One region of the Pseudoalteromonas sp. RWi3 genome, then DNA from elsewhere that is predicted to be linked to it. Evidence: riboswitches for the same ligand, from Rfam matches in the RefSeq annotation. Region 1 holds a riboswitch; the other holds the start of a gene.
What was found. Region 1 has a riboswitch for lysine ahead of dapA (4-hydroxy-tetrahydrodipicolinate synthase). Riboswitches for the same ligand answer to the same signal wherever they lie in the genome.
Positions count from the first base shown of each region.

Region 2: another riboswitch for lysine. It lies ahead of lysC (lysine-sensitive aspartokinase 3); the one in region 1 lies ahead of dapA (4-hydroxy-tetrahydrodipicolinate synthase).

Region 1 covers NZ_JBHNYL010000010.1:42,848-50,739, reverse strand. Annotated here, with positions in the region: gene ACFI4Z_RS13375 (autotransporter outer membrane beta-barrel domain-containing protein) at 1-577, opposite strand, end outside; gene ACFI4Z_RS13370 (OmpA family protein) at 1,316-2,377, opposite strand; gene ACFI4Z_RS13365 (protein adenylyltransferase SelO) at 2,838-4,247, opposite strand; gene ACFI4Z_RS13360 (DNA-3-methyladenine glycosylase I) at 4,265-4,969, opposite strand; lysine riboswitch at 5,143-5,336, shown strand; gene dapA (4-hydroxy-tetrahydrodipicolinate synthase) at 5,471-6,355, shown strand; gene ACFI4Z_RS13350 (2,3,4,5-tetrahydropyridine-2,6-dicarboxylate N-succinyltransferase) at 6,371-7,111, shown strand; gene ACFI4Z_RS13345 (PLP-dependent decarboxylase) at 7,111-7,892, shown strand, end outside.
Region 2 covers NZ_JBHNYL010000012.1:42,277-50,168, reverse strand. Annotated here, with positions in the region: gene ACFI4Z_RS14510 (hypothetical protein) at 125-685, shown strand; gene ACFI4Z_RS14505 (zinc-ribbon domain containing protein) at 857-1,336, opposite strand; gene ACFI4Z_RS14500 (biotin/lipoyl-containing protein) at 1,344-1,772, opposite strand; gene ACFI4Z_RS14495 (sodium-dependent transporter) at 1,818-3,140, opposite strand; gene ACFI4Z_RS14490 (4'-phosphopantetheinyl transferase family protein) at 3,294-4,043, shown strand; gene lysC (lysine-sensitive aspartokinase 3) at 4,017-5,417, opposite strand; lysine riboswitch at 5,494-5,665, opposite strand; gene nhaD (sodium:proton antiporter NhaD) at 5,779-7,026, opposite strand; gene ACFI4Z_RS14475 (hypothetical protein) at 7,186-7,892, shown strand, end outside.

The sequences.
Region 1 (7,892 bases):
CAGATATTACTGGGCGAAGTTGAGATGTGTAGTTTTGCTGTGAGCCTGTTTGCCCGCCTTCCATACCTGGTAAAGTAAAGCGTGCAGGGTTGTCAGGGTCATCGGAAATTGCAATTAAGGCCTTATCAAATGAATCAGCTCCTGGCTGTACAAAAGAAAAGTTTGAACGTGTAAAGCTGGAAGTGAAAAACTTTGTACCCACTGTGAATTGTATTGCTTGTGAAAAATTATAAGCTCCTTTAAAACCAATCTCATTGGCTTTGAGTTTAAATGCATTTTGCTGAACAGCACCAAACTCCCCCATATACCAAGTTTCAGTTGCAATATCGGTCGAGATTGTTGCAGCGCTTTCAACATAAAAACCCCAATCATCATCTATCCCTGTATAAGAAAGTTGGCGTATTGCTGGGTTGGTAACATCTATCGATTGGCTAAGCTGACCAAAGCCTGCTACATCGTTTAGGGTTTCACTGTAGCCTATGGTTTCAAAACCTATACGGACTTCACTAAAAGAGGGGTTCGGTGTTGCATATGCAGATGCGCAAAAAAGGACGGGGATTAATAGAGGTAATTTCATGAACATGCCTTATTCTCTGCTATAAAGTTACCCAAATAGAAGAGAGCAAAGCTCTATGTACCCTCCATGGTAACAAAAAATAACATTTGTTAAAATATTTTAAACACACGTAATTTTAGTCCCATACGATTATACGTCAAGCAAAAATGAACGCTGACTTAATAAAAAATTCGCAATAAAAGGGCTCAACTAACTAAATTAACCATAAGTTATTAATTAAAATACTTTTTTTATTTACGTATTATAAATGTTTTTAGTATAATCGAACTTTGTTAGAAGCTCAGTTAATTGATAAGCTCGTTTAGCTCAGTTTATGTAAATACCTTTCTCAAAATTGCAGCCTCGACTAAAGCGCGCATTTATTATGAATTTCTATATTTGCAAGAATACGCTTATAAAATGAATCTCTTGCTACATAAAGTTGACCTATATTACTGATATGCAAGCCAGTCAAGGCTTCATCCATTTTCTATTCTGCGATACTTAATAATAGTCGCATATAACCAGATATTATTTGATTCAAATAAAAGCAAAAATAAACCAAGCAGCAAGGGGTTAGAGCATTCTAGTGATGAACCCTTGTGTGTTGAGGTAAGAGCAAAATCAGCATAGCACAAAGCTTTAGTAAATATTGCAAAGTGAAAGGCTATTACATGGATATGACATAAATTGATCATCACTGAATTACAGACATAAAAAAACCCAGCAAAAGCTGGGTTTTTATAAAAGTATTATAAATTAACGCTTAACTTTAACGCGCTCAATTACTGTTACGTGTGCTTCAACACGACGGTTTTCAGCATGCGCTGCTGCCGTGTTAGCTTCATTTTTAAGACGCTCTTCACCTAAACCAACCGTGATGATACGCTCTTTTTCAATGCCATCTTCAATAAGGCGAGCCGCAACTGAATCTGCACGCTTTTTAGATAACCACTTGTTGTAATCTGCTTTACCTACAGCAGAAGTGTGACCTTCTAAAAGCACTTCAGTACCTGGGTGCTCATTTAAGAAAGCAACTGCTGCATCAATGTCATCTAAGTATTTTTGTGAAACTTTAGATGTATTGTTAGGGAACGTAATTAGTAAGCTCTTAGTTACTTCACGATCTTCATATAAAGTACAGCCAGTGCCGTCTACTGCATCAGTCATCGGTGTGTTGGCACACTGATCATCTGCATCAGGAATATTATCGTTATCGCTGTCTGTTGGAGCTACAGCAACTGGAACAACCGCTGCTACTGGTGCAGCTTCTACTGGTGCAGAAGATGAACTTTGGTTGCCAAACAAGTAGCTTAGACCTAGTTTAGCGCCAACATCAGTGTAACCACGATCAAGACCTTGGAAGATTGATGTTTCTGCGTTGAACGCTAAGTTATCAGTGAAGTAATGTTGGTAACCAGCACCTACGTTAGCAAATGTTAGACTTTCCATCGCATCAACGTTTTTAAGACCAACGATGCCGTAAAAAGGGCCACCATTGATGTGGTAAAGAGCATCGACACCTAAACGATCGCCTTCAAGGCTAGTTGCCGTCATTGCTGGGTTTGAGCTTGAAATGTCAAAGTCCATATCAGCATACTCTAAACGTGCACTCCAGTAATCGCTAAAACGATAACCTAGTTCAAGACCCCAACCTGTTGAATCATCAACGTTAGTGCCGGCACTACCACGAACGTTTTCCCAAGAAGCGTCATAATAGTCGCCAAATGCGCCGATAAAGAAACCTTCTTTTTCAGCCGCGAAGCTTGAAGCGCTAGTTGCAGCTAGTGCCAAAGCAATAGTAAGAGATTTTAATTTCATTGTTTCCTTCCCATTTTCACAATTAAAATTGTAGCTAAGTGACCCTAGCCTAATTAAGTATTACCAGAGTACAGAATCTTTTGTTAATCATTACTTAACGAAAACACATTCATGATGTTTTTAATCAAAGTATTTTTAGAATAAAAGCGCTAATCAGTATAGACCAGATAAAAAATTTTACCTAACCTACGCAAACGCAGCACTTTAGACTTACAATAAACATATAAATTCAAATATTTAACGTATCACAACTTGTTTCAATTTAGCGATACAGATTTTAAAACCCTTATTAGCATTATATTGCTTAATTTTGAATCAACAAGTAGTAACCGTGTTTATTTGCAATAAATGTCTATAAATAACAGTTAATAATTGCATCCTGACACATTTAGCCAGTAATAATTCATTACCTAAACATATATCGATGCTACACAAGCATGTTTTCAAGCAGCCCGACGTATTAAGTGCCACAGAAAGTTTGGTAGCCTTTTTCATCTAAAGCTGCATTATTCCATGACTCATTGATGCTTTGAGTATAGGGATTTTGCAGTGCTTGTAAGTATTCGCTTAGTATGGGGCTATGATTAGATTCAGCAAAGTCTTTTAAGATTTTTTCTACCATATAGTTACGCGGAATCAATATTGGGTTGGCTTTTCGCATAATTGAGTAACTTTGTTTGTGTGTCCTTTGAACCCACTTTTCAGACCAAGACGATAATACCGAAGGAATTGCTACATCTTCTTTCAACGACTTCGTTAAACTGTCAAACGTATTGGTATAGTCAAGAGAGTTATCTTTTAACAATGCTAATAACTCAGCAACTAACTTGCTATCTTGTGGATCATGCCCATCCAACCCTAGCTTTTGTGCCCACATTTCAGTAAATGCGTGATTAAACTTTTCTGCAAAACTATTAATTAAAGGACTCAGTAAAGCAACGGCTTGTTCATCATCTTCGTTTATTAACGGTATTAAACTCTCAGCTAACCGTGCGCAATTCCAGTTAGCAATATTGGGTTGATTGCCAAAAGCGTAGCGTCCTTGACGGTCAATGGAGCTAAATACTGTATCAAAATCAAAACTATTCATCATGGCACAAGGGCCATAATCAATGGTTTCACCACTGACAAGTGTATTATCTGTATTCATTACACCGTGAATAAACCCCACCCGCATCCAGCTCACAACTAGTTCTATTTGTTTTTTAATTACTTCACTTAAGAAGGCTAAATAACGCTCAGGACCCGTACTTTGTATGTGTGGATAATGTCGTGTAATTGCCAAATCAGCCAAAGCTTTTAAAGCTACAACATCTCCTTGCGTTGCTAAATACTGAAATGACCCTACTCTAATGTGACTTGATGCAACTCGAGTCACAATCGCGCCGGGCTGTGGTGGTTGCCGGTAAACGGTTTCGCCAGTTGCGACGACTGCTAAACATCGAGTTGTCGGCACGCCTAATGCGTGCATTGCTTCACTCATTATGTATTCACGTACTGCAGGACCAATAGCGCAACGACCATCACCACCACGTGAAAACGGTGTCGCCCCAGAGCCTTTTAGCTGGATATCCCAAAGTAACCCTTGTTGATCAGCAACAGCCCCAAGTAAATGCGCGCGCCCATCTCCTAAGCGAGGTGAAAAGTGGCCAAATTGATGACCCGAATAGCCCAGTGCAACAGGCGCTACAGTTGAGTCTATATGATTACCACTAAACACTGCGGCCTGTTGCTGTGATGAAATATCAATACTTAACTGTTTAGCCACAGCATCGTTAAATAACAGCAGCGAAGGCTCGCCAACTGAACTCGGTCTATCGGCGATAGCAAATTGCTCTGCGATCTCGGTATAGCGTGATACTAATTTCATTAAATTACCTTTCGCCGCTATTGCGGTTCAGTTGTTTGAATACCCACACGGTTATCACCCACACTATAGGCTACGATTAAGCTTAGCTCCTGCAAACTTAAGCCACTTTGTTGCTGCAATTCATTAAAAAATGCTTGTGCGCCAGTGAGCGATTTTTTAGTTTGTAAGCCACCGTCTATAATTTTGTGCGCGCGTAAATAACTTTCTACGTCGCGTGAAAGTAAAAACGTATCTTTACCTAAAGTGCGTAATGCATAAGGCCCTGTGTTGCCACCTAATCGTGCGCCATGCTTTTTTAAATAAGCCCATAAGCCAATTATGTCGTCTGTAGGCCAATTAGCAATAAACGCACTAAAACTGCCGTGTTCACTCGCTACCTCATGAATCATATATGCGTTATCAGCAATGGTTTGTACTTTTTTAAAATTACGCACAATACGCTCATCACTGGCTTTTTGTTCTAGCATATCAGGTGGCATCATCAGTAACTTTTCAACACTAAAATCCCAAAATACTTCCCTAAAGCCAGCCCATTTACTATTGATTACAGACCAATAAAAGCCACTTTGAAACACTTTACGGGTAAACTCTTCAAGCCAAGCATCATCGGGCAAATTTTTAAGCTGTGCTTGTGAAAGTGGCGCATGCAGTAATTGCGCTAACATCGCTTTACCGCCTTTTCGCTGTGCTGCTCGTTGATAAATATCCTGAAACTTTTCCATTGATTAACTACCCTTGCTTTGTCTATTTGCTAGTGTACGAAAAAATGACCTTATACGTAACCGCTAGTCATAAACGATCGTTTACAGCCTTGACACCTAGACGGCTAAAATGCTTTAATCACCGCCATTACCCCTATTTAAGGTGTGAGTTTAATCGTTTTAAACTCACACTGTGGGCTAGAAGAGGTGCGTTATTCAGGTAACGTATGTGAGGAGCACACACTCCAATGATCATACGTGAGGGGAATTAACGCCGAGAAGTAACACTTTTTGTGAAGGGTTATTTCGGGCGACTGGGTTGAATCCCAGCGACTGTCACCAACAACAGCAACGCTGTTGATAAGTTTGGTGGAGAGCTTCTGGTCTTAGCATAATAAGGCCTGTGCGCCCTGTTATTTAAGCCCATTCGCTCTTCGAATTTTAAAGTTCGACTGACGTAAATGCGGCGTTTTCCAATTATTCCTCATTTTACTCAGCGAACACCTAATAAGTTCGTTGCAGATGAAAAACAACTTTAATTTAAACGACTACCCGTTATGGACTGCACTCGTCACGCCTTTTACTGATGATGGCCAAGTCGATTATGCAGTACTTGAACAGTTAGTTACACAACAGCAAGCTGCTAATAATGGCATTTTACTACTCGGTAGTACGGGTGAAGGCTTAGCACTTAGTTTGAAAGAACAACAAGCCATTGTTGAACGTGTATGTCAGTTAAAGCCTACTGTGCCATTAATGGTCGCCGTTGGCGGTATGAACCTAACACAACAAATTGCGTGGGTAGAGTACTGTAATAAACTGCCTATTCACGGTTATTTATTGGGCTCACCACTGTATGCCAAACCGGGTGTTGTGGGTCAAACTCACTGGTTTGAAAGCCTGCTCAACGCAAGTAACCATCCATGCATGCTTTATAACGTACCTGGGCGCAGTGCAGTAGATATTCCACCAGCCGTTGTTAGCAATTTAAAAGAGCATAAAAATTTATGGGCACTAAAAGAAGCCAGCGGTGATATTGCGAAATTTGAAGGATTTAGAAAAGCCTCACCAGAGTTAGCAATATTCAGTGGCGATGATGCCCTTATGCCTTATTTTGCCCAAGCAGGCGCAAAAGGTTTGGTTTCTGTAGCGGCTAATGCATGGCCTACACAAACCCACGAGTTTGTTAAGCGCAGCCTCAGCGGTCAGCACCCAAATTTATTTGCCGATTGGTCACAAGCAATCCAAAGCTTGTTTGCCGTAGCAAACCCCATTCCCGTCAAAGTTTTGATGCATCTACAAGGGCGACTAAACAGCCCATATTTGCGTCCACCATTAACTCACTTAGAGTTAACCCAAACAGATTGCATTAATAATGCAAATAACACCATTTTATCTTGGCATTAAACACAGGTTTTTATAATGAGCTGGTTAGAACTATTAAATAATTTAGAATCAGGCGCTGTACGCGCAGCAACACAAGACGAAAACGGCCAATGGCAGGCTAATGTTGAAGTTAAGCAAGGTATTTTAGAGGCGTTTAAAAACGGCACTAACACTGAATTTGCAGGTGGGTTTGTTGATAAGCACAACTTAGCACCGCAAGAATTTACTGCCGAAAACGGCGTGCGTATGGTACCTGGTGGCTCAAGTGTTCGCCGTGGTGCACACGTTGCTAAAGGCACAATTATTATGCCACCAGCGTATGTCAATATTGGTGCTTTTATTGACGAAGGCACTATGGTTGATAGCCACGCCCTTGTTGGTTCGTGTGCACAAGTAGGTAAAAACGTACATTTAAGTGCCGCGGTACAATTAGGCGGGGTACTTGAGCCCATTGGCGCAAGCCCTGTGGTTGTAGAAGACGATGCATTCATCGGCGCTGGCTGTGTAATCGTTGAAGGCGTGGTAGTTAAAAAAGGTGCGGTACTTGCGCCAGGCGTACGTTTATCAGCCACGATCCCAGTTTATGACTGCGTTAATGAGCGTCAACTTAATAAAGGCGAGCCAATTCCTGAGTACGCTATTGTCATTCCTGGCTCACGCCCTGCTTCAAATGACTGGGCATGTGAGCAAGGTCTGAGCATGTCATGTGCGTTAATTGTAAAATACCGTGATGAACAAAGTGATGCTTCATTACTGCTAGAAGAGGTTTTACGTTAATGACCTTTTTGAGCACGCCAGTTAAAAACGCTATTGATGAGCTATCGACTCAGCTTGATAGTCCATTTTTTGTCTACGACCTTGACTCACTAGGTGCGCACTTGTCGCGTTTAGTGGCGCAAACTGAAGTAAAGCTTTGGTATGCGGTTAAAGCCAATCCACTGTCTAAAGTGATACAAAGTTTAGATAACGCTGGCTTTAACTTTGATGTCGCAAGTAAAGGCGAACTTGAGCAAGTACTTGCTCAAGGCATTAACAGTGAGCGCGTGCTCAACACCGGGCCTGCTAAAAGCCCAAAGCAAATTAAACACTTTATTGAGCTAGGCGTACGTATTTTTGTCGCTGAAAGCCTTAATCAAGTACGCTGGCTCAATGAGCAAGCAATTGCAAAACAGTGCCAACTACAGGTTTTACTGCGGGTGCAATTACGCTGGCCTGAAGGTGAAAAAAATCCACTAGGGGGCGACAGCCTGACCCCATTTGGCTTAGGCTGCGATGAATGGCAAGCACTCAACACGAGTGATTACTCTGCACTGAACTTTGATGGCCTGCATATATTCCAATGGGGAAATATGCTCAGTAGCGATAAACTCGCCCAGCTTTGGTCACAAATGATCGCGCCACTACAGCAGCTAGCAAGTGAATTAGGTATTAACCTTAAAGTACTCGATTTAGGTGGTGGCTTAGGTATTCCTTATACACTTGATGCACCAACTCTGAGCTGGGATGCGTTAATCGATGCACTTGCGAAAATTAAACGTGATGCTGGCGTAGAAGAGCT
Region 2 (7,892 bases), on a different contig from region 1:
CGGCGCGCGCATATTGGTACAATTAACTCTACCTAAAAGTTTTAGAAAACTTAGTTATAGTAATACCTTAGGCAATTTGTTAAAACTATATTTTTACTAAGATATTTTTTATTGAAGGATTTTAATGATTGTTGTTTTTATTATTTTTATAGTTTTATTGATGTTCGCCTTCGCTTATTATTTTGGAAAATCTGGCTTAACTAGTGAGAATAGAATTAGCGAGTTGATGGAATACTCAGATATTAGTCAGTTCAATTTTTATCTATATGATGAAGCAGTTGATTTTAAGTCTTATGAATTAAGCTCTGATTCTGTAGCATTTTTGGACTTTAGTAATGATGGTGTTTCATTAAATATTGATGATGGTATTTCTTTTATTGAACTTGAATATAATATCCAATTTGCAGTAGATAATAGAATTTATCGCTTTAGTCATTACGCTAATTTATCTGATGCCAATACACCTGAAGTTTTGTATGAAAATTATTATTATGATGACGACGAACTTTCAAAAAATATTGCTTACAGAAGATTTGAAATCGTTGCTTATTGGTCTATATGTAAATTATTTGAGAAATTTAATTCAGAATTTAATGAAGAAAAAGATTTTGTTGAATCGATAGGTTTGGAAACGCTAGATGAATTAAAGTCAAAACTAACTTTTGTGAGAAACTTTAATTGTTAAGTTTGATAAACCCGCAACATAATAAAAAAACCAAGGGACTCCCGCCTGCGGCGCTCGCACCTGATTTTGCCGTTACGAACGTCCGGAAATTGGCATAAATGCGACTGTCAGATTTGATTGATTTCTGCTGATCAAATCTGACAGTTCAAGTTAAAGCTTAACTACTAATACTTACATTTTACGAATAGCGTTTAGTTTATTTACCTTGTTGATCAAACCTAAATCAAACAGTTGCTGTGCGCTGGACTTGAGCAATTGCGTTTCGTCAAACGTTCTGTGTTCTTTAATGATTAAGTTTGCATAGCTAATTTGCAGCCGGTTTATTGCACGGGTTTTCTTTCGGCATTCACAGCACTTGATTGCATGTGCATCAATCCAAAACTTTAATTCTTCAAACCAGTATTGCTGCTCTTTCGCAAAAAATATAAAAGTTCTGTGACAATCGACACATTGCTCTGCTATATCAATGTAGAGTTGCCTTGGGTATACACTGTAACTTTGTGTTTCGATAACTGCGGGGATTGCAGTTTCTGGAAAGTAGCGAACACTTTTATAGCGCCAATGGGCATTATCGATTTCTTGCTTAATATAGCTATTACCAGAAGAAATTGGCTCGCTGCCATATAGTGGGTGGTTTACATAATTGGTCATACTTAACCTATTTACCCAGCATTATAAGAGTGCCTAAAGCGCCTGCAGCCACACCTATAATAAAACCAACTACCCAGAACACAATATTTAATTTACTCAACCAAGGAGAAACAGCCCATTCTTCTTCTGAGTCGTTTCTTAACTGTTTACTGTTGTGAGCTTGCTCAACTGTGGGTCGTGCTGGCAGTTCACTGTCAGTAAGCTGTTTAACAGTCATCACAACTTGGTCTGCATCAACATGGTTACCATTTTCAATCGTTATATTTTCAATAATGCCATTACAATCTGCCATCACTTCTAACACGACTTTATCTGTTTCAACATCAAACAGTACATCGTCTGCATAGACTACTTGACCTTCATTAACATAGAGATTAGTAATTTTTGCTGTTGCTACCGAGTCAGGCAAAGTCGGTATTTTAATTTCTTTGTTCATAATCCCTCCTTGGATGTAATACCGCTAAAACTGACGGCTAAACTATTACCCAAACGCTACATTAGCAAACACAGCGGTCATTAAAATTGGGCATACAAAACGGATATACTGGGCAAACCAAAACTTAAAACCACTGCTTGCTTGATGCAGTTGGTTACCACGGCGCCACAACCACCCTACTGTAACAAAATAAAACAAGCCCATTAATGGCAGTTGGTATTGCGTTAACACCATAATCACTAAACCAAATAGCCAATCAAAATTAAATATAATTAATGAAGAGGCTGCAAGCACAGTGAGGCTCACAATAAAGGTCGCTGATTTACGTTCTACTTGATGATTTTCAACTAAAAATGCAACGGGGATTTCGGTCGATGAAATGGTTGAAGTCAATGACGCTATCGACATTAAAACAAAAAACAATAAGCCTACCACTAAACCTATTTCACCCATGGTATTAAACAACTCTGGTAAAATTGCAAAAATAAGCTGCCCTTCACCAATGAGTTTACCATCATTAAACACTTGTACACCGTTGTGTTGCGCCACATAAATAGCAGGGATAATTAACAACCCTGCTAAGAATGCAACGCCAGTATCAAGCAACGCTACCGAGGCAGTTAAGCGCGGTAAATTGGCATCGGGTTGTAAGTAAGAGCCGTATATCATCATACAACCTACACCAAGCGACAATGAAAAGAACGCCTGCCCCATGGCGGCTATTATCAAGTTTGGGTCGAGTATATGGCTAAAATTAGGCACTAAATAGGCTGCAAACCCTTCATTGGCTCCATCAAGAGTGGCAATGTAGGCAATCAGCCCAACTAATAAAACTAGTAGCATTGGCATCAAACGGCGAGACCAAGTCTCAATCCCTGATTTCACCCCTTTTAAAATGATGCTAGCAGTTAAAATAAGCATTAGCGGCGTAAATACAAAGTTACGCGCCATAGAGTCTGTTTGTAAAAAATTACTTATATCGGTAAAACCGAAGAAGGTAGTAATGGGCTCAAGCGCATAGGCAAGCATCCACCCTGCTACTATCGAATAAAAGCTTAGCATAACTATAGCGCCCGCTAGGCCTAAATAACCCGCTGCCGCACCTACTTTTGGTGCTTGATCTTGCCATGCGTTTTTAAGTGCTTTAACTGGATTAGCTTGCGCTTGGTGCCCTAAGTAAAGCTCGGTATATAAAGCAGGCACTGCCAGTAAAAATATAACAATAAAATAAACCAGTAAAAACGCACCACCGCCGTGATTAGCCGCTTGGGTCGGAAAACCCCAAATATTGCCTAAACCAACCGCAGCGCCAGACGCCGCTAAAACAAAGCCAAGGCGGCTTTGAAAACCATCACGCAATTGTGCCATACATCTACTATCTGTTATTATTTTTCATTAAGGTGAATTAAACCATATTTCACCACGACTGAGTAATAAATTTGCTAATGCTGGGACAGACCATCGCTAAATGCGCATTTTATACCCAGTTTTTATATTTTCATTGCTAGCCAGCTGGACTTTATGCCTAACCAATACTTTGAGCAGCACCTTACTGTAAACCCATTTAGTGTGTCTGATATTAATACGCAGTGTGTTGTGCTACTCAGCGCAGAATCTATTGACCTTGCTGATTTCCCATTAGCTGATTTACTAAGCCCGTTTGAGCAAGCTGTTATTGAACGCAGAAAAAGCAGTAAAGCAAAGCAAGAGTACCTCGCCACGCGTTTACTGCTTAAGTTTTTAGTGAAACACTGTTTTACTGAATTTGCCGATACACCCGCTCATCACATTAGCTCTGAATTTGACGAGCAAAGCAGCAAACTTTTATTACACATCAAAAATACCAATACCGTTTTAAGTAGTTGTTTGTCTCATTCGAATGGTTTTGTGGGTGCAGCGCTGAATATTGAGCAGGTCGAATTTGGTTTTGATATTGAGAAGGTAAGCTTAAAACGCCCGTTTGAAAAACTGGCTAAGCATTTTTATCACCAGCAAGAAGTCGACTTAATTACCCAAACCGAGCAATGTGCTGCCCAGCGTTTTTTTAGGATTTGGACCTTAAAAGAAGCATTAGCAAAAGCGACTAGCCGCCCTATTGCTCAGCTGCTCAGCCCACATGTTTTCACCGAGCTTACAACGGCTAATTTAAATGCTAAAAGTTGTGAGTTTAAAGGCTTTGATATATCGATCGTGAATAAAAAAAGCACTGACTGGCAGTGCTTTTATATTGATAATTTAAATCAGTTAAGCGGCATGTTCGAGCTCAAGTAAACGGCTGTGAATAGCTTGCACGACTAAATCTGATTCTGCTTGTTCAACTAAAAAGCATAAATTGTGTTTGCTAGCACCGTGGCAAATTAAACGAATGTTAAAGTCGCTAAGCACATTCATTAAGTTTACTTCTTGTTGGCGCAGCTGAATTTCAGAGCCAATGAGTGCCACCAGGGTTAGGTTGTTTTCAACCGACACATGACAAAACTCAGCGAGTTTATCTAAGCACTCTTGATCAAGCTCAGGGCGAGAGGCATTTGGCGCGTTATCAAGGGTAATTGCAACACTGATTTCAGAGGTTGTCACTAAATCAACTGAGATATTAAACTCACTTAATATCGTAAATACACGGGCTAAGAAGCCGCTGGCTAACAGCATTTCTGGGCTTTTAAGAGTTAACAAAATTTGGTTTTTACGCTGGGTTACAGCACGAATACCGGGTACTTGTGACTTTTCACGTTCAATCCAGGTACCACCACGCTCCGGTTCACGGCTAGAACCTACAAATACGCTAATGTGGCTGCGGCTCGCTGGTAAAATTGTTGCAGGGTGCAGCACCTTTGCGCCAAAGGTCGCCATTTCTGCCGCTTCATCAAAGCTTAAACGGGCAATTGGCGTGGCTTTGACACACAAACGCGGATCGGTGCTAAATATACCCACAACGTCTGTCCAAATGTGTACACTCTTCGCGTTAACAGCCTCTGCTAATAACGCCGCACTGTAATCTGAACCACCACGACCAAGGGTGGTTGTTTGCCCATGGGCATCACTACCAATAAAACCTTGAGTAACCACAACCTGTTCTTTTAATAATGGGATTAAATGCGCTTTTGCCGCCATTGCAGTCGCTTGTACATCTGGCGTTGCTTTTGAGAACTGGCTATCTGTTTTTAGCACTTGGCGTACATCAAAACGCACCGCATCTAAACCATTTAGGCGCAGTACTTGGGTAAATAAATACGACGACAAACGCTCACCAAAACTAAGCAACTCATCGTGTTGTTGCTTAGATTTAAGCGTTTCGCTGGCAAGCGATTTAAACGCTTTAATTGTCTCGTCAAAACCATGAGCTAAATCAGCATCAAGCGACAGTTCATTTAAAATGGCGTCTTGAATAGCAATCACACCATCAATGTGTTCGCTGCGCTCTTGGGCAGTTAAGTCTTTTTGGCATAAAGCAACAAGGTGGTTTGTTACACCGGCGCTGGCACTTACCGCTACAACGCGCACTGTGTTATCAGCTACAATAATTTCACTGCAACGGCTCATAGCGTCAAAATTAGCTACGCTAGTGCCACCAAACTTAGCGACAACGTAATCTGATTTTGTATTGCTTAATTGTTGCGAGTTATTTGTAACTACTTGGGTATTCATGTCGTCTCCTGTTGTGGCGTTTTACCACGATAATACAAGAAGAACTTGGCAAGGGGGTGCTTGATAAGAAAAGTCCACTGCCAGAAGCTCTCCACCTAAATTGGTGACAGTTTTGAGGATTCAGCCCCATAAACCGAAAAACCACTGTGACGTCAGTTGTTCTTCTCGGCGAGTATTTCCCTCCTTAATGATCAAAAGCAGACGTCGCTTCACATTAAGTACCTAAATATCGCACCTCTTCTGAATGTTAGGTTAACCGCTTTAAAAAACAGCCAAAATAACAAAGCCCACTGTAAAGTGGGCTTTGAAAGTTATCGTTTAGACGTCTAGCTGTCAAGTTGTTTTATTAAATCTCCCTCGATTAAATAAAACTCCCCGCAACATAAGAGCCAACATAACCTACTGTATAAGCAATCAATAAATAAACCGACATACGTAAATAGCTCATAAACGTCAACGCTTTTACTTTACTCATAGCGATAATACCCGCGGCTGAGCCAATAATAAGCATAGAGCCACCCACGCCTGTGGCATATGTAAACGATAGCCACTGCTGTGGGCTCATCATAATGTCGGCTTTAAGTAGTGCAGCTGTCAGTGGCACGTTATCAACAGCAGCTGACAAAATACCCATTAGGTAATTTGCATATTGCGCTGGCATTAGTTCATAAAGATGCGTGAACTTACTTAGCATACCCACTTCTTTTAATGCACCAACAAGTAACAACACACCAACAAAAAATAGCAAAGTGTCGTATTCTATTTCGCGAATGTAATCGATGATTTTTTTGTTTACGTCTTTTTTGCGCATTAAAAACTGTGCAGTTAAAAACATCAGTGACAAACCAAACAAAAAGGTCAATAACGGCGGTACATGGTAAAGCACGCTCAGTGTTAATGTAGCCATAATGGTTGATAAGAAAATAACCGCGATGGTGATATCAGTTTTTTCAATGCGGCGCTCTTGTTGTTTAGTAAACTCAACAGCACCATTTAAGCCAAACGACAACATAATGGCCAACAGTGCCACACTTGTCAGTGCAGGCACAATAAGCAATAGCAAGTTAGCAATGCTTACTTTGCCATCGAGGAAAATCATTAAGGTAGTTACATCACCAGTTATCAGTGACACCCCACCAGAGTTCACACTAAAAACGATTAACGTAGCGTATTTAATCAACTTTTTCGGATCGAGTTTTAACGACATCACCACAGCAAGAGAAATTAGCGTAGCGGTAATATTGTCTGAAATCGACGAAAATAAGAAAGAAAACCCACCTATTAAAAACATCAGCCTTCGTTCGCTGATTGCGCTTGGCATAACTCTGTGCACAATATTTTGGATAAAACCTTTGGAGTTCAAATAGGCAACAAAAGTCATTGCAGCCATTAAAAACAACCAGAGTGTGGCAATCTCTAAAATATTGTGATCAAGTTGATGTTGTATAGTTTCGGGGCTTTGCCCGTTTAGCGGCGAGATAAATAAGATAATCCAGCATAAAGTACCAAAGAAAAGCGTAGTTTTGGCCTTGTTTACATGGATAATATCCTCTATAACGATGAGCACAAATGCGACCGCTATCAGGGTTAGGATAATTGACGTTACCATGGTGTTTGAACAACCTTTAGAAAAATGTAAAAATTGCATTCTTATGTCACCTGTGTGACACGGCGCGCAGTCTAGCACCAAAGGCTTTGTAAAACTATTGCCATTTACCTATTTTTAACTAATCGCTGATACAGCCTATATTAGATTTACTGGAGCGTTATGATCCCAGCCAAAAAGTTACTAAATACTCTCACAGAGCATTGGGGGATGTTGGAACTACTTTTTAAACGTTTTAAGATGGCTGATTTTAGCTTAAAAGACGTACAAAATGCGATAAAACAAAAACAACCAACTTGGTCAAATGAGCGTATTTATAAAGAAACTAACCGACTTTTAAATCAAGACATTATTATTCCTTTGGCGAAATCGTCACAACTTGAAATTAATCGTGCAATTGCCGATTTTGCGACCTTTTTATTACAAGAAGAACATTTAGGGTTAGCACAGGAAATTAGTGTTTTAGTAGATGACTTAGCCCGGTTGGGTAACCGCCTTGCTAATGCGGGAGAAATTGAAGATTACGACGAGTTACGCCGCTTTAGCCGTATTATGGATGATCGGGTGCGTAAAATAATGAAGCTGTTTGCACATAACGAAAATGCCATTTTAAATATTGTTGAGCAAGCTAAAGCTAACAATGCAGTGCAATCGCTTCAAAAGCGTTACAAAGCCGTGATTGAAGCCTTTGATGAATACATTGAACCTATGCTTGAAATGGTAGATATTCGCGGCGATTTCCACGCCTGTTTTAACACCATTGAAGAACAAATAAGTGCCCAAATAGCGCATATCGAACGCTCAGGCAAAGCGTACCAAGATAAACGCATGCTAGAGCAATTACGTACGCGAATTTTAGAAATGCACCT